3 regions of the Pseudomonas sp. GW823-FHT02F05 genome follow, and region 2 is predicted to be linked to each of the others. Evidence: predicted binding sites of a transcription regulator. Region 2 holds the regulator's gene; each other region holds the start of a gene.

Region 1 (10,547 bases), on a different contig from region 2:
GCAGGGCACGCCCCTGAACGAAAAAACGGGCAGATCCCATCAGGATCTGCCCGTTTTTTTATCTCAGCGTCTAACGCTTAGAGATCGTCGTCTTTATCGAAGCGCCGAGCTTCACGCTGTAATTGGTAGACAAAGCGTTCCACTTGTCGCTGCACCAAGCCACTCATGTTATGAAAGCGCACGCCGGCAAAGGTGGTGTTGATCTTGTCTTCGAAGTGCAGATAGCGCAGTTCCACAGAGGTGGTCATGCTGCCGAAGGGCAGGGCAGCGATAAAGCGATCATAGACCTGGCCTAACTGCAGACGCTCGGAGATGTCGCCTTCAAAGCGCAATTTGCAGCCGGTTGCCGAGATGTCCAACAGCTTACCGCTGACAGGCACCTTGAGCTTCTCGCCACCTAACTGAATATCCACCAATTGCGCGAGTTTCAGTGCGGCGCGGAAGGCATTGCGTCTTTGGTGGTAAACCACTTCGCCGGGCAGGCTGCCGCTGTAGATGCGGTGGCCGCCTTTCTCGCTGATGGTCAAGGTGCCGTTGCTTTCCCAGGCAACCCGCACGCCCTCATGGAAGCCTTCGATACGGAAGGCTTCGCCATTCTCAAGATAGCGTTCACCGTCGCGGGGAATCATTTCGTCCAGTACCAGCGTCTTGCTGTCCCGGTCGATGTCCACCAGGTAGCTCTGGAAGCGCTGGCTACGTTCGTGGAAGGTGATGATCAGCGGGTCATGGCTTTCTTGCAGCATCCGCAACGTGCTGGCGATTTCCAGAGGCGTGGTGAGCACCTTGGGTGGCTGCGGTGCATCTTCCGCATTAAGGGCGTTGAACACGGTTCTTCCATCTCCAGGCAAAATACGACTACACGCAAGAACCGGCATTTTGCCAGTATGTAGCGCGCCTTGGATAGGTCGCGCTGTAAACCGGCGTCAGGCTTGGCTGCGGGTGCTTGGTTTGATCAGGCGTGAGGTGGAGCCTTGGGCGTTATACAGGGCCGGAGGCTCTCCGCCGTGCAGTATGCGCAACTGATTGGCGGTGGTGGCTTGCTGAAGCTGGATCGACTGGCCGTTGAGCAGGTTGGCTTCCTGGCACTGGGCGAGCAAATGATTGAGTTCTTTGCTTTGTGCCAGCAGTTGATCGCCGACTGAGGAGTGGCTGGCCAGTTGTGCCAGGCCATCATGATCTGCGGGCAGGCCCAGGCTGATCAGAATCTCGCTGCGTTTTTTGCCGTGCTGTTCGAGCAAGACAATCAGGGACTGTTTGCGCGCCAGGATTTCTTCCAGCAAGGGCATATCCCGGCCGTACAAGGCCAGTGATTCTTCCTTGAGCAGCTCGAGCAATTGTTGCGTCGGCGCCAGATCATCAATGATCAGTTGGAGCAAATGTTCGTCGTGGTGCATGGCTGGCCTTGGGTTTTAAGCGTCCAAAAGCCCAGCGCAGGCGTTTGCCTAGCGCTCGGCTTCGAAGTTGAGCAGCTTGCTGGCTACACGGTTGCTGTCGACTTTATAGCTGCCATCGGCGATAGCCTGTTTCAACTCGGCCACGCGGGCTTTATTGACGACGGGTTGATCGCGCAGCGAGTCAGTGACCTTCTGCAACTGTTGAGCCTCATTGCTCAGGTGTACCGATTCCCCACTCTGGCTGGCGGCGGCCTGTTCTGCTTTGGCAGGCAAGGGCTGCGGCTTGGCCTCTACGCTGTCCTTGGCACCGGCGGTGCGCGTATTGCCGGGCAAGGCCGGGGTGTTATTCAAACGACTGAAATCAATGACCATGTTGAAAAACCTCTGGGTATTTGGACGCTTGCCATGTTTTCGGCCATACCCGGGCAAACTTTAGGCTCGATTGACAATAAACCTGTACGGCTCAATATCCAGCACACAGTGTAGGAAAAGCTGGCATTTGATTCCAGTCATCTATAGCGCCACCTCGACCTGGCCTGGTGCCGTGACCCGCGCCTTGATCACGCGATTGGAGTTGAGGTTCTTGACGCGGATCTGTTCGCTCATGCCGCCATTTGACAGCGCCTCGCCCGGCATCCTGACGTTCAGGCCGCCGCTGCTGGCGGAAATTACCACCTGGTCACCCTTGCGAATCACCTCGGCCTGTTCCAGATGAACCAGCGTGAGGACTTGGTCGGTGACCACTGGCCGCGTGAGTTTCTGCCCGACGGCCTGTTCCAGCGACGTCAGGTAGCCCTGGTTGATCAAGCTGATATCCCGCTCGCGCAACGCCACGTCGTCGTAGCCGATGATGCCCGTGCGCTTCAACGGTCGCGCCACTACCACCACATCGCGATACAGCTTGACCTGAGCTGGTACGAAAACCGTCCAGGGCGAGGCGCCCTCACAGCGTACCTTTACGGTCACACGACCGATGGGCTGGGCGGGGCTTTCCAGAGTGGCTGTCAATTCCTTGTCGCACATTGGCATGCGCAATCGAGGGTCCAACTGGTTGACCTGAATTTCATAACGCCCCGGCGTCTGGGTAGTCGCCAGATAATCTTCTACAGTGAACTCAAGAAAGCCTTGGGTGACGCCGATAAGTAGATCAGGCAGGGTGACGTTGTCGGCACGGGCCGTGGCGCCCAGGCTCGAGACAAGCAGTGCCATCGCGGCGCAGAGCAGTCTACGGTAGCGTGAGCGGCCAGGGTGTCGGGAAACTGTCGTTTTAATATCCATACTCAGTAAATAGCAAAGCTCGTGCCGTTTAGTGTTGGGTACGCGTCGTACCCCTAGGATTTAGGAGTCTGGGCATGGCAGGTGTAATGGATTCAGTAAACCAGCGCACACAGCTGGTAGGGCAGAATCGCCTGGAGTTGTTGCTTTTCCGCCTGGATGGCAAACAGTTGTATGGCATCAACGTGTTTAAAGTGCGTGAAGTGCTGCAATGTCCCAAGTTGACGATCATGCCCAAGTCCAGTCCGGTGGTGTGCGGCGTGGCCAACATCCGTGGCGCGACCATTCCGATTCTTGACCTGGCCATGGCCACGGGGGCCGCGGGTTTGCAAGACCGCCAGAACCCCTTCGTGATCATCACCGAATACAACACCAAGACCCAGGGTTTCCTGGTGCGCTCGGTGGAGCGCATCGTCAATATGAACTGGGAAGAGATCCATCCGCCGCCCAAGGGCACGGGGCGCGATCACTACCTGACGGCCGTGACGCGGGTCGATAACCAGTTGGTGGAAATCATCGACGTGGAGAAGATCCTCGCCGAAGTGGCCCCCACCTCGGAAACCATCTCCGTCGGGGTGGTGGATGCCGAAACGGCACACAAGGCGGTTTCGCTGCGTGTGTTGACCGTGGACGACTCTTCTGTGGCGCGCAAGCAGGTCACGCGTTGCCTGCAAACGGTCGGGGTTGAGGTGGTAGCGCTGAATGATGGCCGCCAGGCCTTGGATTACCTGCGCAAGCTGGCAGACGAAGGCAAGAGGCCTGAAGAAGAATTCTTGATGATGATCTCTGACATCGAGATGCCGGAAATGGATGGCTACACGCTCACGGCCGAAATACGTAACGATCCACGCATGCAAAAGTTGCATATCATCCTGCATACTTCGTTGTCGGGGGTATTCAATCAGGCAATGGTCAAGAAGGTCGGTGCGGATGACTTTCTGGCCAAGTTCCGTCCTGATGACCTCGCATCCCGGGTAGTCGACCGGATCAAGGCAGCAGATCACGGCTAGGGGATTTCCCCTGGCGGTCACACGATTTAAGAGGCGGCATCATTGTCTACGGGTAATTTGGATTTCGAACAGTTCCGGGTCTTCCTGGAAAAAGCCTGTGGCATATTGCTCGGTGAAAACAAGCAGTACCTGGTATCCAGCCGTCTCAACAAGCTGATGGAACAGCAGGGCATCAAGTCCCTGGGTGAGTTGGTCCAGCGGATCCAGGGGCAGCCGCGCAGTGGGCTCAAGGAAATGGTGGTCGATGCCATGACTACCAACGAAACCTTGTGGTTTCGCGATACCTATCCCTTTGAAGTGCTCAAGAACAAAGTCTTGCCGGAAGCCATCAAGGCCAGCCCGGGCCAGCGCCTGCGCATCTGGTCGGCGGCCTGTTCCTCGGGGCAGGAACCGTACTCGATCTCGATGTCCATCGACGAGTTCGAGCGGACCAACATGGGCCAGTTGAAAGCTGGCGCGCAAATTGTGGCCACGGATTTGTCCGGCACTATGCTCACCAACTGCAAGACCGGTGAGTACGACAGCCTGGCGTTGGGCCGAGGCTTGTCCCAGGAGCGCCTTCAACGTTACTTCGATCCCAAAGGGGCGGGGCGTTGGGCGATCAAGGCGCCGATCAAGAACCGCGTCGAATTCCGCTCGTTCAACCTGCTCGACAGCTACGCCAGCCTGGGCAAGTTCGACATGGTGTTCTGCCGCAATGTGCTGATCTATTTCTCCGCTGAAGTGAAGAAAGACATCCTGCTGCGTATCCATGGCACGCTCAAGCGCGGAGGTTATCTGTTCCTCGGTGCTTCCGAGGCGCTCAATGGGCTGCCGGATCACTTCCAGATGGTGCAATGCAGCCCGGGGATCATCTACCAGGCCAAGTAGCCTGGGTGTATGCAATAAAACTGTGGGAGCCGGGCTTGCCCGCGATAGCGTTTTGTCAGTCGACGAATAGGTCGGCAGGCACTCCGCCATCGCAGGCAAGCCAGCTCCCACATTTTTTTCTCGGCAAGCTGGCGTAAAGCGGCAACTGCCCATTGCCGCTTTACTGGCACTACGCGGAAATCGCTTGCCGCTTTTCTGGCATAGTCGCCGGCAACTCCCCTCGAAACCCTTCATATACGGGGCTTTCGCAAGTTTGGCATACACCTTGCTATAACCCTGCTAACGAACAGCAGGTCAGCCTAAAGGTTTCCGCCATGAGCATCAGCTTCGATAAAGCGCTCGGTATCCACGAACAAGCCCTGGGCTTCCGCGCCCAGCGTGCCGAAGTCCTGGCCAACAACATCGCCAACGCCGACACCCCGAACTACAAAGCTCGGGACCTGGACTTCTCCGCCGTGCTCGCCGCACAACAGGACAAGACCAAGAACGGCACCTTCGCCTTGAACATGACCAATAGCCGTCATATCGAAGCGCAAGGCCTGGGCAATGGTGACGAGTCGCTGCTGTATCGCACGCCGATGCAGCCGTCGATCGACCAGAACACCGTTGACGCCCAGCTGGAGCAATCGAACTACGCCGAAAACTCGGTGAACTTCCAAGCCAGCTTCACCCTGCTCAACAGCAAATTCAAAGGGCTGATGTCAGCCCTGCGCGGAGAGTAAGCCATGTCCCTGTCCAGTGTTTTCAATATTGCCGGCAGTGGCATGAGCGCGCAGACCACGCGTTTGAACACCGTCGCCAGTAACATCGCCAACGCCGAGACCGTCTCCTCGAGCATTGACCAGACCTATCGCGCCCGCCATCCGGTATTCGCCACCATGTTCCAGGGTGGCCAGGCAGGCGGCAGCGAGTCGCTGTTCCAGAATCAGGACGCAGCTGGCTCCGGCGTGCAGGTGTTGGGCGTCGTCGAAGACCAGAGCAACCTGGAGGCCCGTTACGAGCCCAACCATCCTGCCGCGAACGAAAAGGGTTACGTCTACTACCCCAACGTCAACGTGGTCGAGGAAATGGCTGACATGATTTCCGCCAGCCGTTCGTTCCAGACCAACGCGGAAATGATGAACACCGCCAAAACCATGATGCAGAAGGTCCTGACCCTGGGTCAGTGATAAGGGGCGCCAAATAATGGCCATCGTTGATACGTCAAACAACACGGCTGTCCAGGACCTGTTCAACTCCAAGGTCAAGGACGCGTCGAACAATGTCTCGAATGTTTCCAAAGCGGCCACGGGTAACCAGGCGCTGGGCAAGGACGCATTCCTGCAGTTGCTGGTGACCCAGCTGAAAAACCAGAACCCGCTGTCGCCCCAGGACAACGGCGCGTTCGTGGCCCAGCTTGCCCAGTTCAGCAGCCTGGAAGGCATCAACACCCTGAACGACTCGGTGAACAACATCTCCAGCAACTTCAGCTCTTCTCAAGCGCTGCAGGCTTCGTCGCTGGTGGGGCGGTCGATCATTATCCAGACCGACAAAGCCATGGTGGATACCAGCAAGAGCATGAACGGTTCAGTGGCGGTGCCATCGGCGGTGGGCAACGTGTCCGTCAAGATCACCGACAAGGACGGCAACGTCGTACGCACCGTGGATATGGGCGCGCAGAGTGCCGGCAGCCAGAGCTTTATCTGGGACGGCAAGAACGACAAGGGTGAGGTCGCCCCAGCCGGCACCTACACCTTCAATGCCTCCACCAAGAACGACAAAGGTGACGCGGTGGCCCTGACCACCTCGCTACCAGCCACGGTCACCAGCGTGACCCTGAGCAAGACCGGCGGCGAAATGCTGCTCAACCTTGCAGGCGGCATGGGCAGCGTCAAGCTGTCGCAAATTCAGACTATCGGTACATAGAGCCGGCTAAATACGGCAGAGGAGAGAAACATGTCTTTTAACATCGGCCTTAGCGGCCTCTATGCGGCCAACAAACAACTGGACGTGACCGGCAACAACATCGCCAACGTCGCGACCACTGGCTTCAAGTCATCCCGTGCGGAATTCGCGGATATCTACGCGGCCTCCAAGCTGGGCACCGGCCAGAACAGCATCGGCAACGGTGTGAACCTGGCGGCGGTGTCCCAGCAGTTCACCCAGGGCGACGTCAACGGGAGTGGCGGCATCCTCGACATGGCGATCCAGGGTGGTGGCTTCTTCGTGCAGAAGGGCAGCGACGGTTCGCTGGAATACACCCGTAGCGGTGCTTTCCGTGCGGACAAAGACGGCTATATCACCAACAATACCGGCACCTCGCGCCTGCAAGGCTATGCCGCGGACGAGAATGGCAAAATCACCAAAGGCGGCCTGGTTGACCTGCAGCTGAACCTGGCGAACCTGCCGCCGAAGGCGTCTACCAAGGTGGACTCTTCCAGCAACCTGAACTCCTCGTCGCCGGTGATCGATCAGTCCAAGAACCCGTTTGATCCAACCAAGTCCGAAAGCTTCACCACGCAATACAGCACCACCTTGTACGACTCCCAGGGCAATGCGCACCCGATGGTGCAGTACTTGGTCAAAACCGATGCCAACCAGTGGCAGGCCTACACCTTGATCGATGGCCGCAATCCTGATGGTTCGGCTCCTACCGGTACCGGTGCTGACGTGAAGGCGCCTGTGCCGTCGACGTTGAGCTTCGATGGTGCTGGTAACCTCAAGAGCATCGTGACCGGCGGTGTTGCCGGTAACACCTTGACCATCAAGGATTGGGTACCTGGCACGGTGACCGATGGAGTATGGAAAGCTAACGATGCGACGGCTAACAAGGATGGCATCGCCATCAACATGGGCACCGTCACCCAGTACAACTCGGCCAGCTACCGTAACCCGCCGGTCACAGATGGTTACGCCACCGGCCAGATCACCGGCCTGAAGATCGATGGCAGCGGCGTGCTCTTCGCCACCTTCAGTAACCAGCAGAGCAAGGCCATCGGCCAGATTTCCCTGGCCAGCTTCAACAACGAGCAGGGCCTGCAGCCCGCCGGCGGTACGACCTGGAAAGAGACCTTCGCGTCGGGCCAGCCGGGCTACGACGCACCGGAATCTGGCACTCTGGGGTCGATCAAGGCCAGTTCCCTGGAGAACTCCAACGTCAACTTGACCAACGAGCTGGTGGACCTGATCAAGGCCCAGAGCAACTACCAGGCGAACGCCAAGACCATCTCCACCCAAAGCACCATCATGCAGACCATCATTCAGATGACCTGATAGGTTAGCGCTTTAAAATGTGGGAGGGGGCTTGCCCCCGATAGCGGTGAATCAGCCAAGTATCCATTGACTGACACCCTATCGGGAGCAAGCCCCCTCCCACATTTGCATCTGCTTCACGCTGTCCATCCAGGTATTGACCGAACAGCAATACCGCAACAAGGGCTTTATGCCCGCCCAAGAAAAAGCCCCCGATACACCCTAGGTGTATCGGGGGCTTTTCTGCCTCGGGTGGTTAAACCCAGGGCAGGTTCAGCTTATTGGCAAGCTTCGCAATCCGGCTCGTCAATGGCGCAGGCCTTTGGCACAGGTGCCGGGCCGGCTGGCGCTGCGAGTACCGAGTCATCACCGTGGTTGCCGCTGGACACTGCGTTCAGCTTGCCGGTGTTGATGGTCGACTTCTCGGTGCTGGTGGCGGCCAGGGCACGGAGGTAGTAAGTGGTTTTCAGGCCACGGTACCACGCCATGCGGTAGGTCACGTCCAGCTTCTTGCCCGAAGCGCCGGCGATGTACAGGTTCAGGGACTGGGCCTGGTCGATCCACTTCTGACGACGGCTGGCGGCGTCAACGATCCACTTGGTGTCCACTTCGAAGGCGGTCGCGTAGAGCTCTTTGAGTTCTTGCGGGATGCGCTCGATCTGCTGCACGGACCCGTCGTAGTACTTCAGGTCGTTGATCATGACCGAGTCCCACAGGCCACGAGCTTTCAGGTCGCGAACCAGGTACGGGTTGATCACGGTGAATTCGCCCGACAGGTTCGATTTCACATACAGGTTCTGGTAGGTCGGTTCGATCGACTGCGACACGCCAGTGATGTTGGCGATGGTGGCGGTCGGTGCGATGGCCATGATGTTGGAGTTACGAATACCTTTCTGCACACGGGCACGTACCGGTGCCCAGTCCAGGGTTTCGTTCAGGTCGACGTCGATGTACTTCTGGCCACGGGCTTCGATCAGGATCTGTTGCGAATCCAGCGGCAGGATGCCCTTGGACCACAGCGAACCCTGGAACGTCTCGTAGGCGCCGCGCTCGTCGGCCAGGTCGCAGGAAGCCTGGATCGCGTAGTAGCTGACCGCTTCCATGGACTTGTCGGCGAACTCGACCGCTGCATCGGAACCGTAAGGGATGTGCTGCAGGTACAACGCGTCCTGGAAGCCCATGATCCCCAGGCCAACCGGACGGTGCTTGAAGTTGGAGTTCTGCGCCTGTGGCACCGAGTAGTAGTTGATGTCGATGACGTTATCGAGCATGCGTACGGCGGTGTTGACGGTACGCTCCAGCTTGGCGGTGTCCAGCTTGCCGTTGACGATGTGGTTCGGCAGGTTGATCGAGCCCAGGTTGCAAACGGCGATCTCGTCCTTGTTGGTGTTCAAGGTGATCTCGGTGCACAGGTTCGAGCTGTGGACCACGCCCACATGCTGCTGCGGGCTGCGCAGGTTGCATGGGTCCTTGAAGGTCAACCATGGGTGGCCGGTTTCGAACAGCATGGACAGCATTTTGCGCCACAGGTCTTTGGCCTGGATGGTCTTGAACAGCTTGACCTTGCCTGGGTACTCGGTGAGGGCTTCGTAGTACTCGTAGCGCTCTTCGAAGGCCTTGCCGGTCAGGTCGTGCAGGTCCGGGACTTCGGATGGCGAGAACAGGGTCCACTTGCCGTCATCGAAGACGCGCTTCATGAACAGGTCAGGGATCCAGTTGGCGGTGTTCATGTCGTGGGTACGACGACGGTCATCACCGGTGTTCTTGCGCAGCTCGATGAACTCTTCAATGTCCATGTGCCAGGTTTCCAGGTAGGCACATACAGCGCCTTTGCGCTTGCCACCCTGGTTCACGGCAACGGCGGTGTCGTTTACCACTTTCAGGAACGGTACGACGCCCTGGGACTTGCCGTTGGTGCCCTTGATGTACGAACCCAGTGCACGCACCGGTGTCCAGTCGTTGCCCAGGCCGCCGGCGAATTTGGACAGCATGGCGTTGTCGTGGATCGCGTGGTAGATGCCCGACAGGTCATCCGGCACGGTGGTCAGGTAGCAGCTCGACAGCTGTGGACGCAGGGTGCCGGCGTTGAACAGGGTCGGGGTCGACGACATGTAGTCGAAGGACGACAGCAGGTTGTAGAACTCGATGGCACGGTCTTCTTTGTTCTTCTCTTCGATCGCCAGGCCCATGGCCACGCGCATGAAGAACACTTGCGGCAGTTCGAAGCGGATACCGTCCTTGTGGATGAAGTAACGGTCGTACAGGGTTTGCAGGCCCAGGTAGGTGAACTGCTGGTCACGCTCGTGGTTGATCGCCTTGCCGAGTTTTTCCAGGTCGAAAGTGGCCAGGATCGGGTTCAGCAATTCGAATTCGATACCTTTGGCGATGTAGGCCGGCAGGGCCTTGGCGTACAGGTCGGCCATCTCGTGGTGAGTGGCGCTGTCGGCGACTTTCAGGAAGCCCAGGCCTTCGGCACGCAGGGTGTCCATCAGCAGGCGGGCGGTCACGAACGAGTAGTTCGGCTCACGCTCGACCAGGGTACGGGCGGTCATTACCAGGGCGGTGTTGACGTCGGTCAGGGCTACGCCGTCGTACAGGTTCTTCAGGGTTTCGCGCTGGATCAGGTCACCGTCGACTTCTTCCAGGCCTTCGCAGGCCTCGGTGATAATGGTGTTCAGGCGGCCCAGGTCCAGCGGGGCAAAGCTGCCATCGGCCAGGGTGATGCGGATCGACGGGTGCGCTTGTACGGCGGCTTCTTCGGCCGGGG
Region 2 (10,547 bases):
GGTTGGGGTCTGAGTGAGGGTAAGGAGAGCAAAAATGGCAACGGGTACTGTGAAATGGTTTAACGCGGAGAAGGGGTTTGGCTTTATTGCCCCGGAGGATGGGGGGGATGACGTTTTCGTCCATTACTCGGCAATCCAGTCGCAGGGGCAAAAAAACCTGGATGAAAACCAAAAAGTAGAATTTGACATCACGCAAGGGCCAAAAGGCCCTCAGGCTGAGAATGTGCGGCCAGTTTAAAAACTGGATCACATGTGGGAGCTGGCTTGATCGTTCCCACGCTCCCGCGTGGGAACGCATCGCGTGACGCTCTGCGTCACCCTTGCAGAGTGCTCAAGTCGTGCGCCTGGCTGGGGACGCGGAGCGTCCCAGGCGGCATGCCCACGCAGAGCGTGGGAATGATCGAGGGAACCGCGTTATTGTTCTAGCCTCAGGTATCAAGCCTCTTGATCGTTCCCACGCTCCCGCGTGGGGAGCGCATCGCGTGACGCTCTGCGTCACCCTTGCAGAGTGCTCAAGTCGTGCGCCTGACACACCGCATCGCAGGCAAGCCAGCTCCCACACTTGAATCGGTTACCACTCGAAAATCGGCCCCGAAAGCAAAGTTGGAAGGCTTCTTGCAACCCCGCCTCCAAGTCGCCCTCCAGCGTCAAAACTTTGCTTCAAGGACCCGAGGAATACCGGTGGTAGATCGCTCTCAAATGCTCAACACGGCCCGTGGCACCCTGACTGACCTGTCGCGGGGCAATCTGGGTGTGCCGTTGTTGTTGCTGGTGATGCTGGCAATGATGATGTTGCCGATGCCGCCGTTCCTGCTCGACGTGTTCTTTACCTTCAACATTGCCCTGTCCGTCGTTGTGTTGCTGGTGTGCGTGTACGCCTTGCGGCCGCTGGATTTCGCGGTGTTCCCGACGATTCTGCTGGTGGCGACCCTGCTGCGCCTGGCATTGAACGTCGCTTCCACGCGGGTGGTGATGCTCCACGGCCAGGACGGCCACGCCGCCGCCGGCAAGGTGATCCAGGCGTTCGGTGAGGTGGTCATCGGCGGTAACTACGTGGTCGGTATCGTGGTGTTCGCGATCCTGATGATCATCAACTTCGTCGTGGTGACCAAGGGCGCCGGGCGGATTTCCGAGGTGAGCGCGCGGTTTACCCTCGACGCCATGCCCGGCAAGCAGATGGCCATCGACGCCGACCTCAACGCCGGCCTGATCGACCAGGGCCAAGCCAAGGCCCGTCGGGCGGAAGTCGCCCAGGAAGCCGAGTTCTACGGCTCCATGGACGGTGCCAGCAAGTTTGTGCGCGGCGACGCCATCGCCGGCCTGTTGATTCTGTTCATCAACCTGATCGGCGGTGTGGCCGTCGGTATGTTTCAGCACGGCATGACATTCGGCGATGCCGGCAAGGTGTATGCCTTGCTGACCATCGGTGACGGTTTAGTGGCGCAATTGCCATCACTGTTGTTATCCACAGCGGCGGCCATCATGGTTACCCGTGCTTCGGGCTCCGAAGACATGGGCAAGCAGATCAGTCGGCAGATGTTCGCTTCGCCCAAGGCCCTGGCCGTGGCGGCGGGCATCATGGCGATCATGGGCATTGTGCCGGGCATGCCGCACTTCTCGTTCCTGAGCATGGCGGCCCTGGCGGGTGGTGCGGCGTACCTGTTCTGGAAAAAGCAGAACCAGGTCAAAGTCCAGGCCCAGCAGGAAATCGCCCGTCAACAGGAGCTGCTGCCATCCCCGGCCCGCGCCCAGGAAACCAAGGAGTTGGGCTGGGACGACGTCACGCCCATCGACATGATCGGCCTGGAAGTCGGTTACCGCCTGATCCCGCTGGTCGACCGCAACCAGGGTGGGCAACTGCTGGCGCGGATCAAGGGTGTGCGCAAGAAGCTGTCCCAGGACCTGGGTTTCTTGATGCCCACTGTGCATATCCGTGACAACCTCGACCTGGCCCCCAGCGCTTATCGCCTGACCCTGATGGGGGTAATCCTGGCCGAAGCCGAGATCTACCCGGACCGCGAACTGGCGATCAACCCCGGCCAAGTGTTCGGTACCCTCAACGGCATTACCGCCAAAGATCCGGCTTTCGGCCTGGAAGCGGTGTGGATCGAAGTCAGCCAGCGCAGCCAGGCGCAGTCCCTCGGTTACACCGTGGTGGATGCCAGCACCGTGGTCGCCACGCACCTCAACCAGATTCTCTACAAGCACTCCCACGAGTTGATCGGCCACGAGGAAGTCCAGCAATTGATGGGCTTGCTGGCCAAATCGTCGCCAAAACTGGCCGAAGAGCTGGTGCCTGGCGTGCTGTCACTGTCGCAGTTGCTCAAGGTGTTGCAAGCGCTGTTGGCCGAACAGGTGCCCGTGCGCGACATTCGCAGCATTGCCGAGGCCATCGCCAACAATGCCGCCAAGAGTCAAGATACTGCCGCTCTGGTGGCGGCGGTGCGTGTCGGCGTGTCCCGCGCAATCGTGCAAAGCATTGTAGGGACTGAGTCGGAGCTGCCTGTGATCACCCTGGAGCCCAGGTTGGAACAAATATTGCTCAATAGTATTCAGAAGGCAGGGCAAGGCCAGGAAGAGGGCGTTTTACTGGAGCCAAGCATGGCTGAAAAGCTGCAGCGTTCGTTGATCGACGCCGCACAGCGCCAGGAAATGCAGGGCAACCCGGTGATCCTGCTGGTGGCCGGCCCGGTTCGCGCGATGTTGTCGCGGTTCGGACGCCTGGCCGTACCGAATTTGCACGTGTTGGCTTACCAGGAAATTCCTGACAATAAGCAAGTGACTATTGTCGCGACAGTTGGGCCCAATGGCTGAGGTAGTGGGTTATGCAAGTTAAGCGTTTTTTCGCCGCCGATATGCGTCAGGCCATGAAACTGGTCCGTGATGAGCTGGGCGCCGATGCCGCGATTATCGGTAACCGTCGGATTGCCGGCGGTGTCGAGCTGACGGCTGCCCTGGATTACACGCCCCAGGCGCTGGCCCCGCGCGTGCCAAACATGGAGCTCGAAGACGAGCTGCGCAAGACCGCCTCGCGCATTGTGTCGGCCCAGGCTGAACTGAGCATGCGTGGCGACAGCGATGCCAGCACCAATCGCCAGCTGTTTGCCGGCCTGCCGCTGACCGCCGCCGAGCCGCTGGTTGAACCCACCTTTGTCGAACCGCCGCGTCCTGCAGCGCCTGCCCCGGCTGCCGCAGTTGACCAGCGCGTGATTGACTCGATGCGTTTTGAACTCAACGGCCTGCGTGAATTGCTCGAAGTGCAGCTCGGCTCGCTGGCCTGGACCCAACTGCAAGGCAGCAAGCCGCAGCAAGCCAACCTCTGGCGTCGCCTGCAACGCATCGGCCTGTCCGGCCCGTTGTCCCGCGACCTGCTGGCCTTGACCGCTGAAGTCGAGGAGCCGCGCCAGGCCTGGCGCATGCTGCTGGCGCACTTGGCGCGCATGATTGCCACGCCGGAAATCGAACCCCTGGAAGAGGGCGGTGTAATCGCCATGGTCGGCCCCGCCGGCATGGGCAAGACCACCACCCTGGCAAAGCTTGCGGCCCGTTACGTGCTTAAATATGGCGCGCAGAATATCGCCCTGGTGAGCATGGACAGTTACCGTATCGGCGCTCAGGAGCAGCTCAAGACCCTGGGCCGCATCCTCAACGTGCCGGTAACCCATGTCGACCCGGGCCAGTCCCTGGCCAATGCCCTCGACCCGTTGCTGCGCAAGCGCGTGGTGCTGATCGATACCGCCGGCCTGCAAGCCAGTGATCCGGCGCTGCGCATGCAGCTCGAAAGCCTGGCCGGGCGAGGCATCAAGTCAAAAAATTACCTGGTGCTTGCAACCACCAGCCAGAAACAGGTTCTTACCGCTGCTTATCACAGTTACAAGCGTTGCGGCCTGGCCGGTTGCATCCTCACCAAGCTCGATGAAACCGCGAGCCTGGGCGAGGTGTTGAGCCTGGCCATCAGCCATGAATTACCGGTTGCCTACCTCACCGACGGGCCGCGGATCCCGGATGATCTGCATCTGCCGCGCCGTCATCAGTTGGTCAGCCGTGCCGTGAGTGTGCAAATGCAAGACGAGCCTAGCGAGGAAGCGATGGCCGATATGTTCGCCGACCTTTACCACCACCCGGCTAAACGGGTGGGTTGAGGCAGGATGAACACCGTGAAATGTACCTACATCGATGGTCTGCAAGCGATTCACGCGGCCAAGCCATGTAGCCTGCGTCTAAGCAAGACAAGGTAAAGAAATAAAATGGGCAGCATGCATCCCGTACAGGTGATCGCGGTGACCGGCGGCAAAGGTGGCGTCGGGAAAACTAACGTGTCAGTGAATTTGTCCCTGGCCCTGGCAGAGCTTGGCCGTCGCGTCATGCTGCTGGATGCTGACCTGGGCTTGGCGAACGTGGACGTTCTGCTGGGGCTGACACCCAAACATACCCTGGCCGATGTGATCGAAGGCCGTTGTGAGCTGCGCGACGTGCTGCTCCAGGGCCCCGGAGGCATTCGCATCGTGCCGGCGGCCTCGGGCACCCAGAGCATGGTGCACCTGAGCCCCGCGCAGCATGCCGGGCTGATCCAGGCGTTCAGCGACATCGGCGACAACCTCGACGTGCTGGTGATCGACACCGCCGCCGGGATCGGCGAGTCGGTGGTCAGCTTTGTACGCGCAGCGCAGGAAGTGCTGTTGGTGGTGTGCGACGAACCCACCTCCATCACCGACGCCTATGCGCTGATCAAACTGCTTAACCGTGACTACGGCATGAACCGCTTTCGCGTGTTGGCCAACATGGCCCAGAGCCCGCAGGAAGGGCGCAACCTGTTTGCCAAGTTGACCAAGGTCACGGATCGCTTCCTCGATGTGGCTTTACAATACGTCGGCGCAGTTCCCTATGACGAGTGTGTGCGCAAGGCCGTGCAAAAGCAGCGTGCGGTCTACGAAGCGTTCCCTCGTTCCAAGTGCGCACTGGCGTTCAAGGCCATTGCCCAGAAGGTCGATACCTGGCCGTTGCCCGCCAACCCGCGGGGGCATCTGGAGTTTTTCGTCGAGCGTTTGGTGCATCAGACGAGCGCAGGACCGGTGCTATGACATCCAGCGGCTACAACCTTTACAAAAAGTCGGCACGTGACAGCCAGGGCGAATTGATCGAGCGCTATGCGCCGTTGGTCAAGCGCATTGCCTATCACCTGTTGGCGCGCTTGCCCGCGAGTGTGCAGGTCGAAGACTTGATCCAGGCCGGCATGATCGGCCTGCTTGAAGTCTCCACCAAGTACGACGCCAGCAAGGGTGCCAGTTTCGAAACGTATGCGGGTATCCGTATCCGTGGCGCGATGCTCGATGAAGTGCGTAAAGGCGATTGGGCGCCGCGTTCGGTACACCGCAATACGCGCATGGTCAGCGATGCAATTCGTGCAATTGAAGCAAAAACCGGCCGTGACGCTAAAGATCATGAAGTTGCGGCCGAACTCCAATTGAGTCTCGACGATTACTACGGGATTTTGAACGATACCTTGGGCAGCCGCCTGTTCAGTTTCGACGACCTTTTACAGGACGGCGAGCACGAAGGGCTGCACGAGGACGGCGCGAGCGCGCATACGGAGCCGTCGCGCGACCTGGAAGATGAACGTTTCCAGGGCGCGTTGGCCGATGCAATCGCCAATTTGCCAGAGCGTGAGCGGCTGGTGCTGGCGCTGTACTACGACGAAGAGCTGAACCTCAAGGAAATCGGTGAGGTCCTGGGGGTCAGCGAATCGCGTGTCAGCCAGTTGCATAGCCAGTGCGCAGCCCGCTTGCGGGGCCGATTGGCCGAGTGGCGCGCGCGCTGACAGGCAGTGTGGGGGCACTGCAGACGCTGCCGTGAGATCGCAAGGTTTCGCGGCTGTGTGCCGTGGTGCCCTGGGCAGTCCTTTTTGTGTAACGCCTGTTGATTGAAATGGCGCGTCCAGGTGCTGGGCGCGTTTAAGACTGCTTGGAGGTCGAATTGGACAAGAACATGAAAATCCTCATCGTTGATGACTTCTCAACGATGCGGCGGATCATAAAAAACCTGTTGCGTGACCTTGGGTTCACCAACACGGTCGAGGCGGATGACGGCCTGACGGCCATTCCGATCCTCAACAGCGGGAGCATCGACTTTCTGGTGACCGACTGGAACATGCCGGGCATGACCGGTATCGACCTGCTGCGCCATGTGCGCGCCGATGAAAAACTGCGCAGCCTGCCTGTGCTGATGGTGACCGCCGAAGCCAAGCGCGAACAGATCATCGAAGCCGCCCAAGCCGGGGTCAACGGTTACGTGGTCAAGCCATTCACGGCACTGGCCTTGAAAGAGAAGATCGAGAAAATCTTCGAACGCATCCACGGCTAATGCCATCGCGGGGGAGCTATGGAGCATAACGAAACGTCACAGGGCGACTTTGAGTCGACCCTGAAAAAACATGCTCACCAGTTGGTCGACAGCCTGGAAAAAGGCCAGTTCGCCGATGCGGTGCAGTTGATCCATGAGCTTAACCAGACCCGTGACCGCGGCCTGTACCAGGAAGTGGGCAAGCTCACACGCGAGCTGCACAGCGCAATCGTCAATTTCCAGATTGACCCGCGCATGCCCCAGGCCGAAGAAATTTCCCAGATCACTGATGCCACTGAACGTCTGTCCTATGTGGTCAGGCTGACTGAGGCAGCGGCCAACCGCACCATGGACCTGGTGGAAAACGCCACGCCCCTGGTCAACGGCATGGCCACCGAAGCCCAGGCCTTGAGCCAGGACTGGGGCCGCTTCATGCGCCGCGAAGTGGGCGCTGAAGAGTTTCGTGAATTGGCGCGTCGCGTCGACGGGTTCCTGTCGCGCAGCGAACAGGAAAACCGCACGGTGGCCAGCAACCTCAACGACATCCTGCTGGCCCAGGATTACCAGGACCTCACCGGTCAGGTGATCAAGCGCGTGACCCAGTTGGTCACCGAAGTGGAAAGCAACTTGCTCAAATTGGTGCTGATGGCCGGCCAGGTCGATCGTTTTGCCGGCATCGAACATGACCGCGAAGCGATCCTCTCGGAAAAAGATCCACAAAAACATCTCGCCAAGGGTGAAGGTCCGCAGATTCATGCCGATAAACGTGAAGACGTTGTGTCAGGTCAGGATGACGTAGATGACCTGTTATCCAGTTTAGGCTTCTAAGGAGCACCCACATGAGCTTCGGCGCCGATGAAGAAATCCTTCAGGATTTCCTTGTAGAGGCCGGCGAAATTCTAGAGCAACTGTCCGAACAACTGGTCGAGCTGGAAAGCCGACCGGATGATGCGAACCTGCTCAATGCAATTTTTCGCGGTTTTCACACTGTAAAAGGGGGCGCCGGCTTCCTCCAGCTCCATGAGCTGGTGGAGTGCTGCCACATCGCCGAGAACGTCTTCGACATCCTGCGCAAGGGTGAGCGTCACGTCGACTCGGAATTGATGGACGTGATTCTCGAAGCACTGGATGCGGTCAACGGCATGTTCAGCCAGGTGCGTGAACGTGCGCCGATCACTGCCGCCACGCCGGAACTGCTGGCCGCCCTGGCGCGCCTGGCCGAACCTGCCGACACCGCGGCTGCGCCGGTGGTCGAGGCCGCACCGGAGCCGGTGGCGCAAGCCGAGCCGGACGTGACCGACAGTGAGTTCGAACAACTGCTCAACTCCCTCAGCGCGGTCAAGGCCGAGGCTGAAGCGCCGGTGCAGCCTGCCGCGACGCCGAGCAGTGAAGACATTACCGACGCCGAATTCGAGTCGTTGCTCGACCAGTTGCACGGCAAAGGCCAGTTCGCAGCAGATGCCGTGGCCCCGCCTGCCGCTGCGCCAGAAGCACCCGCTGCCAACGCCAGCACCGACATCACCGACGACGAGTTCGAGGCACTTCTCGACCAACTGCATGGCAAAGGCACATTTGTGGCTGAAGCCCTGCCTGAGGTGGCGGCCACTGCCGCCGCTGCGCCAGCGGCCAGCGCAGCACCTGCCGATGATGGGCTGATCTCCGATCACGAATTCGAAGCCCTGCTCGACGAGTTGCACGGCAAAGGCAAGTTCAGCGAAGTGGCCCCGGCCGCGGCCGCGCAGGTTGCAGCACCAGCCACTGCGGCACCGGTTGCTGCCAAACCTGCGCCGGCTGCCAAGCCAGCACCTGCCGCCGCCCCGGCCCCTGCGCGTGCAGCGGCCCCAGCGGCAGCGGAAAAACCTGCCAGCGAAGCCGAAACCACCGTGCGCGTGGATACCGCGCGCCTGGACGACATCATGAACATGGTGGGCGAACTGGTGCTGGTGCGTAACCGCCTGGTGCGCCTGGGCCTGAACAGTGGCGACGAAGCCATGCAGAAGGCCGTGTCGAACCTCGACGTGGTCACCGCCGACCTGCAAACCGCGGTGATGAAAACGCGGATGCAGCCGATCAAGAAAGTCTTCGGCCGTTTCCCGCGCCTGGTTCGCGACCTGGCGCGCCAGCTCAAGAAAGAAATCAACCTGGAGCTGGTGGGCGAAGAAACCGACCTCGACAAAAACCTCGTCGAGGCCCTGGCCGACCCGCTGGTCCACTTGGTGCGCAACGCGGTCGACCACGGCGTAGAAACTCCGGAAGAACGCGAAGCTGCGGGCAAGTCCCGCAACGGCAAAGTGATTTTGGCGGCGGAGCAAGAGGGCGACCACATCCTGCTGTCGATCACCGATGACGGCAAAGGCATGGACCCGACCATCTTGCGCAATATCGCGGTCAAGCGCGGCGTGATGGACAAGGACGCCGCCGACCGCCTCACCGATACCGAGTGCTACAACCTGATCTTTGCCCCGGGGTTTTCGACCAAGACCGAGATCTCCGACGTGTCCGGGCGTGGCGTGGGCATGGACGTGGTGAAGACCAAGATCAGCCAGCTCAACGGCTCGATCAATATCTACTCGACCAAGGGCCAGGGCTCCAAGATCGTCATCAAGGTGCCGTTGACCCTGGCGATCATGCCGACCCTGATGGTGATGCTGGGCAACCAGGCGTTCGCCTTCCCGCTGGTCAACGTCAACGAGATCTTCCACCTCGACCTGTCGCGCACCAACGTGGTGGACGGCCAGGAAGTGGTGATCGTGCGCGACAAAGCGTTGCCGCTGTTCTACCTCAAGCGCTGGCTGGTGGCCTCGGCCGCCCATGAAGAACAGCGCGAAGGCCATGTGGTGATTCTGTCCGTGGGCACCCAGCGCATCGGCTTTGTGGTCGACCAACTGGTGGGCCAGGAAGAAGTGGTGATCAAGCCTTTGGGCAAGATGCTGCAGGGAACCCCAGGCATGTCGGGCGCAACCATTACCGGTGACGGTCGCATCGCACTGATTCTCGATGTTCCGAGCATGCTCAAGCGTTACGCCGCACGGCGTATTTGATTTTGGTGGGGCAGGGCGGTCATGCCCGCCCCGCCTAACGGAGTGTTTATGGCAGTCAAGGTCCTGGTGGTGGACGATTCGGGTTTCTTCCGCCGCCGCGTCTCGGAAATTCTTTCCGCTGATCCAACGATCCAGGTGGTCGGCACGGCCACCAACGGCAAAGAGGCGATCGATCAAGCCATTGCCTTGAAGCCGGACGTGATCACCATGGACTACGAGATGCCGATGATGGATGGCATCACGGCCGTGCGCCACATCATGCAACGCTGCCCTACACCGGTATTGATGTTTTCCTCGCTGACTCACGAAGGCGCGCGGGTGACCCTCGACGCTTTGGATGCCGGCGCGGTGGACTTTTTGCCGAAGAATTTCGAAGACATCTCGCGCAACCCTGACAAGGTCAAGCAGATGCTGTGCGAGAAGGTGCACAGCATTTCCCGCAGTAACCGTCGCAGCTTGTTCAGCACGCCCGCGCCAGCTGCCACGCCTGCGCCCGCAGCAGCGGCGCCGACCTCGTCGTTTGCGCGCCCGGCGCCTGCGCCCGTGGCCCGGCCTGCGGTAGCGCCGGTACGTGCCGCCGCAGCGCCGAGTGCGCATTCGCCCGCGCCCAAGCGCAAGGCTTACAAACTGGTCGCCATCGGCACCTCCACTGGCGGCCCGGTGGCCTTGCAGCGGGTCCTGACCCAACTGCCGGCCAACTTCCCGGCGCCGATTGTGCTGGTGCAACACATGCCGGCGGCGTTCACCAAAGCCTTCGCCGAGCGCCTGGACAAGCTGTGCCGTATTACCGTCAAGGAAGCCGAGGATGGCGACATCCTGCGTCCTGGCCTGGCACTGCTGGCGCCGGGCGGCAAGCAGATGATGGTGGACGGGCGTGGCGCGATCAAAATCCTGCCGGGCGATGAGCGCCTGAACTATAAGCCGTGCGTGGACATCACCTTCGGTTCTGCAGCCAAGTCCTACGGCGACAAAGTTCTGGCGGTGGTGCTCACCGGCATGGGCGCCGATGGCCGTGAAGGTGCGCGCCTGCTCAAACAGGGCGGTAGCGCCATCTGGGCCCAGGATGAAGCCAGTTGCGTGATCTATGGCATGCCCATGGCCATCGTCAAGGCTGACCTGGCCGATGCGGTCTACAGCCTGGACGACATCGGCAAGCACCTGGTGGAG
Region 3 (10,547 bases), on a different contig from region 2:
AGCGGGCTTGCGCAACGACAGCGAAAACCTGCTGGTGGCGCTGGTGCGTGGGCCCAACGGCGTGCAGTTGGATGAGCAACGCCTGTCGCCAGCGTACCAGCGGCCGTTTTCCGGGCATTACTTTCGTATCGACTTTGCCGATGTGCATTGGCGCTCCCGTTCATTGTGGGACCAGGAACTGCCCCGGCTCCCGGTGGCGGGGCTCAAGGGCAACCTGCAACTGGGGCCCGAAGGCCAGCAACTGTTGGTGCTGCGCTCGGACTACAAGCGCTTCGGCCAATCGATTTCCATCAGCGTGGCCCAGGACTACACGCCTGTGCGCGAAAGCTTTCGCCTGATGCGCCAGGTCGGCCTGGTGATGGGGCTGGCGGCGCTGCTGTTGGTGCTGATCCTGCAACGGGTCACCGTGCGCCGTGCCCTGCGCCCCCTGGAGACCGCACGCAACCAGATCGCCCAACTGCAACAAGGCCAGCGTTCGCAACTCGACACCCAAGTGCCGCTTGAGCTGGAGCCACTGGTGGCGCAGATTAACCACCTGTTGGCGCACACCGAAGACAGCCTCAAGCGCTCTCGCAACGCCCTCGGCAACCTGGGGCATGCGCTGAAAACCCCGCTGGCGGTGTTGTTGAGCGCGGCCTCCAGTGACGCGCTCAAGGATCATCCGCAACTGAGCCAGTTGCTGCGCGAGCAATTGGAGCAGGTGCAGCAGCGCCTCAACCGTGAACTCAACCGTGCGCGCCTGGCGGGCGATGCCTTGCCGGGCGCGTTGTTTGACTGTGAACAAGAGCTGCCCGGTTTACTGGCCACCCTGCGCATGATCCACGGCGAACACCTGGACCTCAGCTATCAGGTGGCGCCGGGCCTGCAACTGCCCTGGGACCGGGAAGACCTGCTGGAACTGCTGGGCAATCTGTTGGACAACGCCTGTAAATGGGCGGACGCCGAGGTACGCCTGAGCGTCAGCGAGACGCCCCAGGGCTATCGGCTGGCGGTGGAAGACGACGGCCCCGGCATTCCCGAGGCCCAGCGCGACCAAGTGTTCAGCCGTGGCGCACGCCTTGATGAGCAAAGGGTTGGCCATGGCCTGGGTTTGGGGATCGTGCGGGACATCGTTGAGGTGTGGGGCGGGGTGTTGCAACTGCAAGAGAGCGAGCTGGGTGGGCTCAAGGTATTGATCCAGTTGCCACGCCGCTGACACTGGCGCACCGCTGCTCAAAATGTGGGAGCTGGCTTGCCTGCGATAGCATCGACTCGGTTTACCTGAAATACCGAGGTGTCTGTATCGCGGGCAAGCCCGACCCCCACAGAAAAGCCTAGCTACATTCAGACCCGAAACTGATCCATCAACCCCTGCTGCTGGTTCGCCAGGCTGTTCAACGCCTGGCTGACCCGCGCCGATTCATTGGCCTGCTCCGACAACGATTCGGTCACATCGCGAATGGTCGCCACGTTGCTGTTGATCTCTTCGGCCACGGCGCTTTGCTCTTCCGCGGCGCTGGCGATTTGCAGGTTCATGTCGCTGATCACCGTGACCGCATCGCCAATCTGGCGCAAGGCGGTGACGGCCTGGCCGACCTGTTCGACGCTGCCCTGGGCCTGGCGATAGCTGTTGCCCATGGAACCGACCACGTCGCTGGTACCGGTTTGCAATTGTTCGATCACCAGGCGGGTTTCTTCCACCGATTCCTGGGTGCGCCGTGCCAGGTTGCGCACTTCGTCGGCGACCACGGCAAAACCGCGGCCGGCTTCACCGGCGCGAGCGGCTTCGATGGCGGCGTTGAGCGCCAACAGGTTGGTCTGCTCGGCGATGCCGCGAATCACTTCGAGCACCGAGCCGATCTGTTCGCTGTTGGCGGCCAAGCCTTCAACTTGGGTCATAGCGGTGCTCATGTCGGCGGCGAGCTCGCCAATGTTGGCGGTGGTGCGGTCGATAACCGTCAAGCCTTGGCGAGTCGCCTGGTCGGCATCTCGGGCGGCTTGGGCCGCCTGGGCGGCGCTGCGAGCCACATCCTGAGCGGTGGCGCTCATTTCGTGGGATGCGGTGGCCACCTGATCCACCTGACGGTACTGCTGCTCCATGCCGGCGCTGGTTTGCGTGGCAATAGCGGCGGACTGGTCGGCGGTGCCGCGAGCGTCCTGCACCGAGCGTTTGACCTCGGCAATGATCGGCTGCAGCTTGTCGAGGAAACGGTTGAACCAGCCGGCCAATTGGCCCAGTTCGTCCTTTTTGGCATAGGCCAGGCGCCGGGTCAGGTCGCCTTCGCCGCTGGCGATATCCTCAAGCATGTGCGCCACGCCGAGGATTGGCCGGGTCACGCTGCGTGCCATCAGCCACACCAGGATCAAGCCGACCACGGCGGCCAGCAGGCCCAGGCCCAGTTCCAGCAGGGTGCCTTTGGCGTTGTCGGCGTCCAGCTGGTTTTTCAGCGCTTCGGCGGGGGCGACCAGGACTTTTTCCGGTACATCCAGCAATACGCCCCACGCCTTACCGCCGGGAATCGGCGCAAAAGGCGCCAGTACCTTGAGTTGGTGGTCGGTGCGCAGGCTGCGGGTCTGGGTACTGCTGGCCAAGGCACTGGTCAGCTGTGCGCCGCTGGCCGGGTCGACCTGCTCCAGGCGTTGGCTGAGTTTGCTGGCATCCGGGCTGTAGCCAGCCAATAAGCCAGTGGCGCTGAGGATGCTGACCTGGGTCTGGCCGTCGTACAGTTTCTGGCTGGCCTGTTGGCTGACCGCCTGCAGGCTGTTGAGGTTGATATCCACCGACAGCGAGGCGATGACTTTGCCATTGACCATCAGCGGGAACACGATGCTGGTCATCAGCACGTTCTGGCCGTCGATCACATAGAAGTAGGGCTCGATCACGCAGGGCTTGAGAGTCGTGCGCGGGCAGGTGAACCAGGCGTTGGCCTTTTCGCCGCTGGGGCCGATGGAGGTGTCGGCCATGTCGCTCTCGGGCAGCGCCATCGAGGTGATTTTCCCCGGTGTCGGTTGCGACCAGTACAGCGCGAAACGGCCTTTGTCATTGCTGCCCAGTTCCGCCTGATTGGCGAACAGTTCGTCCTTGCCGTCCAGCGCATTGGCTTCGAACACCAGGGACAGGCCGAGCAGGTCGGGGTTGGCCTGCAGGGCGGCCTTGACCTGGCGCGTCAGGTCTTCACGGGTGTCGAAGGCATCGAGAAAGCGCTTCTCGGCCTGCTCGCGCAAAAACAACACCTGGCGGGAAAAGCCATGGCCGTACTGGTAAGCATCCATGAACTGCTGGCGAATGCCCAGCGCTTGCACTTCGCCTTGGGCCTCGATGCGCGACTGGGCAGCTTCGTCGAGCATCTGCATGCTGGACGCCTTGACCTGCTGCGAGCTCTGCGCCATGCGATACAGCGACAGACCCACCAGCAGGGTCACGATCCCCAGCAGGCAGAGGCCCGCCAGCAGGGTGATTTTCCATTGAATGGAGAGCTGCCTGAGCGACATCGGGACATCCTTACCTGAAAGCACATAGAGACAGCGTATCGGCCAGTGCCGGTATTTCTTTATCTGTGCAGAGGGCTTTGTCTCACCACAGTTTTTGACATGACAGCCCAGCTCCTGCAAAGTGCGCGCCCTCTAATAAGACCTCTTTCAAGCCTGCACGCCGGCAGCTGTTCCCTTGGGCCGCGCGCGGGCATGCCTGTCTTTTTTGTTTCTGCTTGAGGTAACCATGATTAACGCAGTCATCGCCGCGGTCGGCACCATGCTGGTACTCAGCCTGTCCCGCGTGCATGTGGTCATCGCCATTATCGTCGGCGCCCTGGTGGGTGGCTTGACCGGTGGTCTAGGCATCGAGGCCACGCTCAAGGCCTTCAACGGCGGGCTGGGCGGCGGCGCAACCGTGGCCTTGTCCTACGCATTGCTCGGTGCTTTCGCCGTGGCGATTGCCAAGTCCGGCCTGGCCCATGCGCTGGCGGACAAAGCCTTGCTGCTGGTGGACCGCCAGGACGCCAGCGGTGGCAACCACGTCAAATGGCTGCTGATCGGCCTGTTGTGGGTGGTGGCGATTGCCTCGCAGAACATCTTGCCGATCCACATTGCGTTTATTCCGCTGCTGGTACCGCCGCTGCTGTATGTACTGACCAAGCTGCAACTGGACCGTCGCCTGATCGCCTGCGTGATGACCTTCGGCCTGATCACCCCGTACATGTTTCTGCCGGTGGGCTTTGGCAATATCTTCCTCAATCAGATCCTGCTGGCCAACGTCGCCAAGAGCGGGGTGGATATCAGCGGGGTCAACGTCACCCACGCCATGGGCCTGCCGGCGCTGGGCATGGTGGTCGGCCTGCTGGTGGCGGTGCTGATCAGCTACCGCAAAAAGCGTGTGTACGACCTGAAGAAAATCGAACGTGTCGAGCAAGTGGCGGTGCAGTACAACCCGCTGACCCTGCTGGTGGCCGGCCTGGCAATTGCCTCGGCGTTCATCATCCAGTTGTGGCTGGACTCGATGATCATCGGCGCCCTGGCCGGGTTCCTGATCTTCTCGGTGTCGGGCATCGTGCGCTGGCGCGACACCGATGACCTGTTCACCGAAGGCATGAAGATGATGGCGATGATCGGCTTCATCATGATCGCGTCCTCAGGCTTTGCCGAAGTGCTCAAGGCCACCGGTGACGTGAACTCGCTGGTGCAAGCCTCGGCAGCGTTCATCGGCCATAGCCGGGGCGTCGGCGCGTTGTTGATGCTGCTGGTGGGGTTGTTGGTGACCATGGGCATCGGCTCGTCGTTTTCCACGGTGCCGATCCTCGCGGCGATTTTCGTGCCGCTGTGTGTGCAGTTGGGCTTCAGCCCGGTGGCCATCGTGTGCATCGTTGGTACCGCCGGTGCCTTGGGCGACGCCGGTTCGCCTGCCTCGGACTCCACCCTAGGCCCCACCTCCGGCCTGAACATCGACGGCCAGCACCACCATATCTGGGACACCGTGGTGCCGACCTTCCTGCACTACAACCTGCCGCTACTGGCGTTCGGCTGGCTGGCCGCGATGACGCTCTGATCCAGGCGAGAACCTCTGTGGCGAGGGAGCTTGCTCCCGCTGGGCTGCGAAGCAGCCCCAAAAAAGCGTGCGGGCGCTGCGCACCCCAGCGGCAGCAAGCTGCCTCGCCACACAAGCTCGCTCCTACAGTAATCGCTCACATGGCCGTTAACCTCTCAAGTCGCCACTAACAAGAGAGAAAAGCCATGCGTCTGAGTTTGAAGGCCAAAGTCCTGGCCCTTGCTGTCGTGCCGGTGTTGTTGTTTGCCGTGGTCATCAGCCTGACCACCGTGTGGATTCTGCAGGGCCAGGCCCGCAACGAGGTGGATGAAACCCGTCAGCGCCTGCTCAACGACGCCAAGGCCACCCTGCAAAGTTATGTCGAGGTGGCCATGACCACCATCAAGCCGCTCTACGACGCGGCAGCCCCCGGCGACAGCGCGGCGCGGGCGCAGGTGGTCAAGTTGTTATCCAATACCAGCTACGGCAAAGACGGCTATTTCTTCGGCTACGACTCCGAAACCATCCGCCTGTTCAAGGGCAACAGCCCGGACGGCGTGGGCAAAAGCTTCAAGGACAACCGCGACCCCAACGGCGTCTACGTCAACCGCGACCTGGTGAAGGTCGGCAAGGACGGCACCCACTACCTGCAATACAGCTCGACCCAGCCCGGCCAGACCGAGCTGGTGCCCAAGCTCGGCTATACCGAGTATCTGCCCAAGTGGGACATGGTGATCGGCACCTCGGTGAACCTTGATGGCATCGACGCCCAAGTGGCGGTGGTGCAGGCAAAAGTCGAGAAGCGCATGCAAGGCGTACTGTTGAGCATCCTCGGCGTGGCCGTGGTGGTGTTGCTGGTGATCGCCGCCGTGGGCATGCTGCTGGCCAATACCATCCTGCGCCCGCTGCACCTGATGAAAGCCAACCTCGATGACATCGCCGCGGGTGAAGGTGACCTGACCCGCCGCCTGGCCATCACCAGCCAGGATGAACTCGGCGACCTGGCCGGTGCATTCAACCGCTTTGTCGATAAAATCCACGGCCTGGTGCGCCAGATCACCGACATGACCGCCCAACTCACCGGGCTGGTGAGCCAGGTGTCCGACCAGGCCCAGCGCTCAGAGCAGGCCATGGAACGCCAGCGCCACGAGACCGACCAGGTGGCCACCGCGATCAACCAGATGTCCTCGGCGGCCCACGAAGTGGCACGCAGTGCCCAAGGCGCCGCCGTCGCTGCGCAGCAGACCGACGCCGAAGGCCAGGCCGCCAAGCGGGTGGTGGACGGCAGCATCGCGCAGATCCATGCGCTGGTGAACGACATTCGCAGCAGCGGCGTGTCCCTGGACAGCCTGCAGCAGGATGTGTCGTCAATCGTCAGTGTGCTCGGCGTGATCCGCTCTATCGCCGAGCAAACCAACCTGCTGGCGCTCAACGCTGCCATCGAGGCCGCACGGGCCGGGGAGGCTGGGCGTGGCTTTGCCGTGGTCGCCGATGAAGTGCGTGCCCTGGCCAGTCGCACCCAAACCAGCACCCAGGAAATCCAGGGCATGATCGATCGCCTGCAAAAAGGCACCGAGGCGGCCGTGGACGCTATGCGCCGCTCCAGCGATGCCGGCGACGGCACCTCGGCCCAGGCCAACCAGGCCGGCGCGTCCCTGGACACCATGGCGCAACTGATTGGCACCATCAACTCAATGAACGCCCAGATTGCCAGCGCCGCGGAAGAGCAGACCGCCGTGGCGGAAGAGATCAACCGCAGCGTGCATCAGATTGCCGTAGCGGTGGACAGCGTGGCGGACGAAACCCAGTTGGGCGCTCAGACGTCTCGCAGCCTGGCAGATCTGGGCCAGCGCCTCGGGCAGTTGGTAGGCCAGTTCAGGATCTGATCCATCCAACCCACGGCAGGGTTTAAACGTCGCGCATCAGCAGGCCAAAACGCAGGTCCATCTGCGCCGGAATCGGCACATACACCGTATGCCCGTCCCCCGGCGCCAGCTCAATGCTTTCGCCCTTGGCGTTATGCAGGCTCGGCAAGTCAAAATGAAAATTGCCGGCGGGCGTCATCAACTCCAGGTGGTCGCCCAGCACAAAGCGATTCTTCACCTTCACCTCGGCCAACGCGCCACGGCGCTCGCCGGTCAGCTCCCCGACAAACTGCTGGCGCTCGGAAACCGAGCTGCCGTTCTGGTAGTTCTGGTATTCATCGTGCACGTGGCGGCGCAGGAAACCTTCGGTGTAGCCACGCTGGGCCAGGGACTCGAGGTTGGTCATCAAGCCGCGGTCAAACGCCCGGCCGGCCACTGCGTCATCGATGGCCTGGCGGTACACCTGGGTGGTGCGCGCGCAGTAGAAGTGGGACTTGGTGCGGCCTTCGATCTTCAACGAATGCAAGCCCATCTGTGCCAGGCGCTCCACATGCTGCACGGCGCGCAGGTCCTTGGCGTTCATGATGTAGGTGCCGTGTTCGTCTTCGAAAGCAGGCATGGGGTCATCGGGGCGATTGGCCTCTTGTAGCAGGAACACCTGATCGGTGGGCGTGCCGATGCCCAATGTGGGTTGGTATTCATGGACGATATCGCCAGTGGCATTCTCCACTGCCGGCGTGGCCTGGTATTTCCAGCGGCAGGCATTGGTGCAAGTGCCCTGGTTGGCATCGCGTTTGTTCATATAGCCCGACAGCAGGCACCGCCCGGAATAGGCCATGCACAAGGCGCCATGTACAAACACCTCCAACTCCATCGTCGGCACCTGCTGGCGGATTTCGCCAATCTCTTCCAGAGACAGCTCCCGCGACAGAATCACCCTGCAAATGCCTTGTTGCTGCCAGAACGCCACGCTGGCCCAATTCACCGTATTGGCCTGCACCGACAGGTGGATCGGCATCTGCGGGAAGTGCTGGCGCACCAGCATGATCAGCCCAGGATCGGACATGATCAGCGCATCCGGGCCCATGGCGATCACGGGCGCCAGGTCCTTGAGGAAGGTCTTGAGCTTGGCGTTGTGCGGCGCAATGTTCACCACCACGTAGAAGCGCTTGCCCAGGTCATGGGCTTCCTGGATGCCGAGGGCCAGGTTGGCGTGGTCGAACTCGTTATTGCGCACCCGCAGGCTGTAGCGCGGTTGGCCGGCATAGACCGCGTCGGCACCGTAGGCGAAGGCGTAGCGCATGTTTTTCAGGGTTCCGGCGGGAGCGAGCAGTTCGGGGGCAGTTATCGGGCGCATGGGTGTGGGTCGCAAAAAGGCGCGAGGGTAGTGCTGGAGCGATAACGGGATATTGACCCAGGTCTAAATAACGCGATCTATGCTTGTTCGATAAACAAGGGCACTCCCACGTTTGGCTGCGGACTAAGCAACAGGGCCGCCATCGGCCCTGTTTTTCTGACATGGACCGGACATGAATCAAACCAACCTGCAATTCAAAACCCTGTTGCTGCTACTGGCCTTGGTCACCGTGGCTTTTATCTGGATATTGCTGCCGTTCTACGGTGCGGTGTTCTGGGCGGTGATCCTGGGCATTATCTTTGCGCCGATGCAGCGCCGCCTGCAGCAACGTTTTAGCTGGAACCGCAACCTGACCTCCCTGACCACCTTGATGGTGTGCCTGGTGATCGCGATTCTGCCGGTGATCATCACCAGTGCTTTGCTGGTGCAAGAGGGGGCCACGCTCTACAAAAACATCGAGAGCGGCAAACTCGACGTAGCGGGTTATATCGAGCAATTCAAGAACGTTTTACCGCCGTATTTCCAGCAGTTGCTCGACCGTTTTGGCATGGGCAACCTCGAAGGGCTGCGGGAAAAAGTGGTCAAGGGCGCCATGCAGGGCAGTCAGTTCTTTGCCTCCCAGGCGTTCAGCTTCGGCCAGGGTACGTTTGATTTCCTGGTGAGCTTTTTCATCATGCTGTACCTGCTGTTTTTCCTGCTGCGCGATGGCCCGGAACTGGTACGCAAGGTGCGCACGGCAGTACCGTTGGCCGAGCCGCAAAAGCGTCGCCTGCAGCTCAAGTTCAACCGCGTAGTGCGCGCCACGGTCAAGGGCAACGTGCTGGTGGCTGTGACCCAAGGTGCGCTGGGAGGCTTGATCTTCTGGTTCCTGGACATCCCGAGTGCCTTGCTCTGGGCCGTGCTGATGGCGTTCCTGTCACTACTGCCTGCGGTGGGTGCCGGGCTGGTCTGGGGGCCGGTGGCGGTTTATTTCCTGTTGAGCGGTTCGATCTGGCAGGGCGTGGTGCTGGGGCTGTTCGGGGTGTTCGTGATTGGCCTGGTGGACAACGTGCTACGCCCGATCCTGGTGGGCAAGGACACCAAGATGCCGGACTACCTGATCCTGATCTCGACCTTGGGCGGCCTGTCGGTGTTCGGCCTTAACGGCTTTGTGATCGGGCCGCTGGTGGCAGCGTTGTTCATGTCGTGCTGGGCGTTGTTCGTCGAAACCAAGCCGCGGGTCAAGTTGCCATTGCCGTAGCTTTCAGGCCTCGAGCCTGAAGTCGGTTGCCATTCGGCGCTGTGTCTCGGCATCGGATAACGAAGTGAGCGGGCCGCTGATCGGCTCGCCATCGCGCACAACGTACCAGCAGGCGAGCAAGCCCAGTTTGCGCAGAGGGGCGGGGACGGCGCTGCCGATGACGGACATGATTTGAATAGTGGGCATAAGTACCTCCAAACGTTATGGAGGTCACCTTACGGTTTGCCGGTGCCTGGGAAAAATCACCTGGCTCGATAGTCGACATCAACGTCAGGCGTTAGTCCACCACCTGGTCGAGCATGTTCACCACTTCGTGCTCACTGAGCAGGCCCTTGCGCACCAGGTTTTCTGCCAGCAATGCCAGGAACTTGGCGCTGCGATGGCCTTCAAGGTGCTTGAGTTCAGTCAAGGCGCTGTAGACCTTGCTGGAGGTGCAAAGGCCGGCGGTGCGGTGCGGGTTTTGTGTGGGCATGGTCAATCGTCCTTAATTGTTATTGGTTGGACTGAGTCGATAGTGCGACTGTTTTGTGACGCAAACATGACAGCGCAGCCCGTCATCGATCAAGAGGATATTTGACGCTTATCATGTGGGATTGCTGCTCGTACGTTGTTCTCACAGCGACACTGGCAGGATTAATCCGGACTTCCCAGGCAAAAAAAGGCCCCGCGTGTGGGCGAGGCCTGTGGCTGTCAACGGATTAAAACTTACCAACCATGGCGGTAGTAGCCGTGGGGCGGGCCGTAATAACCGCGAGGCGGCCCATAATAACCGCGCGGTGGGCCGTAGTAGACGGGCGCCGGGCGATAGTAAACCTGCTGTTGCACATACACCGGTGGCGGTGGCGCGTAGTAGACCGGCGGCGGAGCGGCATACACCGGCTGCGGCTGCACATACACCGGTTGTTGCACGTACACCTCACGCGGCTGGCTGGCAACCACAGAGCCGACTACCGCTGCGCCGACAAGCGCACCGAACACGGCCGGGCCACCCCAACCACCACCGTGGGCGGAGGCTTGGCCGGCCATCGCGAGTGCGCCGATAAGCAAGGCGATCCTGGGGAGTTTACGCATGATGGTCTTTCCTCG

What was found. Region 2 encodes FliA, which starts transcription of late flagellar genes. Its sites were predicted from a motif close to CTAAAGTTTNNNNNNNNNNNGCCGNTAA; they were not measured.
Region 1: the regulator FliA is predicted to act here: its motif matches at 1,803-1,830, upstream of flgM (flagellar biosynthesis anti-sigma factor FlgM).
Region 3: the regulator FliA is predicted to act here: its motif matches at 3,507-3,534, upstream of AC1RAC_RS24960 (methyl-accepting chemotaxis protein).

The regions. Positions count from the first base shown of each region.
Region 1 is NZ_JBXAJM010000015.1:165,381-175,927, reverse strand. Features, by position in the region: gene AC1RAC_RS19060 (MFS transporter) at 1-17, shown strand, start outside; gene AC1RAC_RS19055 (flagellar brake protein) at 78-827, opposite strand; gene AC1RAC_RS19050 (flagella synthesis protein FlgN) at 924-1,394, opposite strand; gene flgM (flagellar biosynthesis anti-sigma factor FlgM) at 1,443-1,766, opposite strand; gene flgA (flagellar basal body P-ring formation chaperone FlgA) at 1,908-2,672, opposite strand; gene AC1RAC_RS19035 (chemotaxis protein CheV) at 2,747-3,679, shown strand; gene cheR (protein-glutamate O-methyltransferase CheR) at 3,722-4,549, shown strand; gene flgB (flagellar basal body rod protein FlgB) at 4,864-5,271, shown strand; gene flgC (flagellar basal body rod protein FlgC) at 5,275-5,718, shown strand; gene flgD (flagellar hook assembly protein FlgD) at 5,735-6,454, shown strand; gene flgE (flagellar hook protein FlgE) at 6,485-7,801, shown strand; gene AC1RAC_RS19005 (ribonucleoside-diphosphate reductase subunit alpha) at 8,059-10,547, opposite strand, start outside.
Region 2 is NZ_JBXAJM010000022.1:21,488-32,034, reverse strand. Features, by position in the region: gene AC1RAC_RS23250 (cold-shock protein) at 35-238, shown strand; gene flhA (flagellar biosynthesis protein FlhA) at 700-2,814, shown strand; gene flhF (flagellar biosynthesis GTPase FlhF) at 2,826-4,142, shown strand; gene fleN (flagellar synthesis regulator FleN) at 4,248-5,081, shown strand; gene fliA (RNA polymerase sigma factor FliA) at 5,078-5,818, shown strand; gene AC1RAC_RS23225 (chemotaxis response regulator CheY) at 5,986-6,360, shown strand; gene AC1RAC_RS23220 (protein phosphatase CheZ) at 6,379-7,167, shown strand; gene AC1RAC_RS23215 (chemotaxis protein CheA) at 7,179-9,380, shown strand; gene AC1RAC_RS23210 (protein-glutamate methylesterase/protein-glutamine glutaminase) at 9,429-10,547, shown strand, end outside.
Region 3 is NZ_JBXAJM010000026.1:15,548-26,094, reverse strand. Features, by position in the region: gene AC1RAC_RS24965 (sensor histidine kinase) at 1-1,195, shown strand, start outside; gene AC1RAC_RS24960 (methyl-accepting chemotaxis protein) at 1,324-3,471, opposite strand; gene AC1RAC_RS24955 (Na+/H+ antiporter family protein) at 3,701-5,020, shown strand; gene ctpM (methyl-accepting chemotaxis protein CtpM) at 5,206-6,885, shown strand; gene trhP (prephenate-dependent tRNA uridine(34) hydroxylase TrhP) at 6,908-8,221, opposite strand; gene AC1RAC_RS24940 (AI-2E family transporter) at 8,394-9,461, shown strand; gene AC1RAC_RS24935 (hypothetical protein) at 9,465-9,647, opposite strand; gene AC1RAC_RS24930 (hypothetical protein) at 9,739-9,933, opposite strand; gene AC1RAC_RS24925 (hypothetical protein) at 10,167-10,532, opposite strand.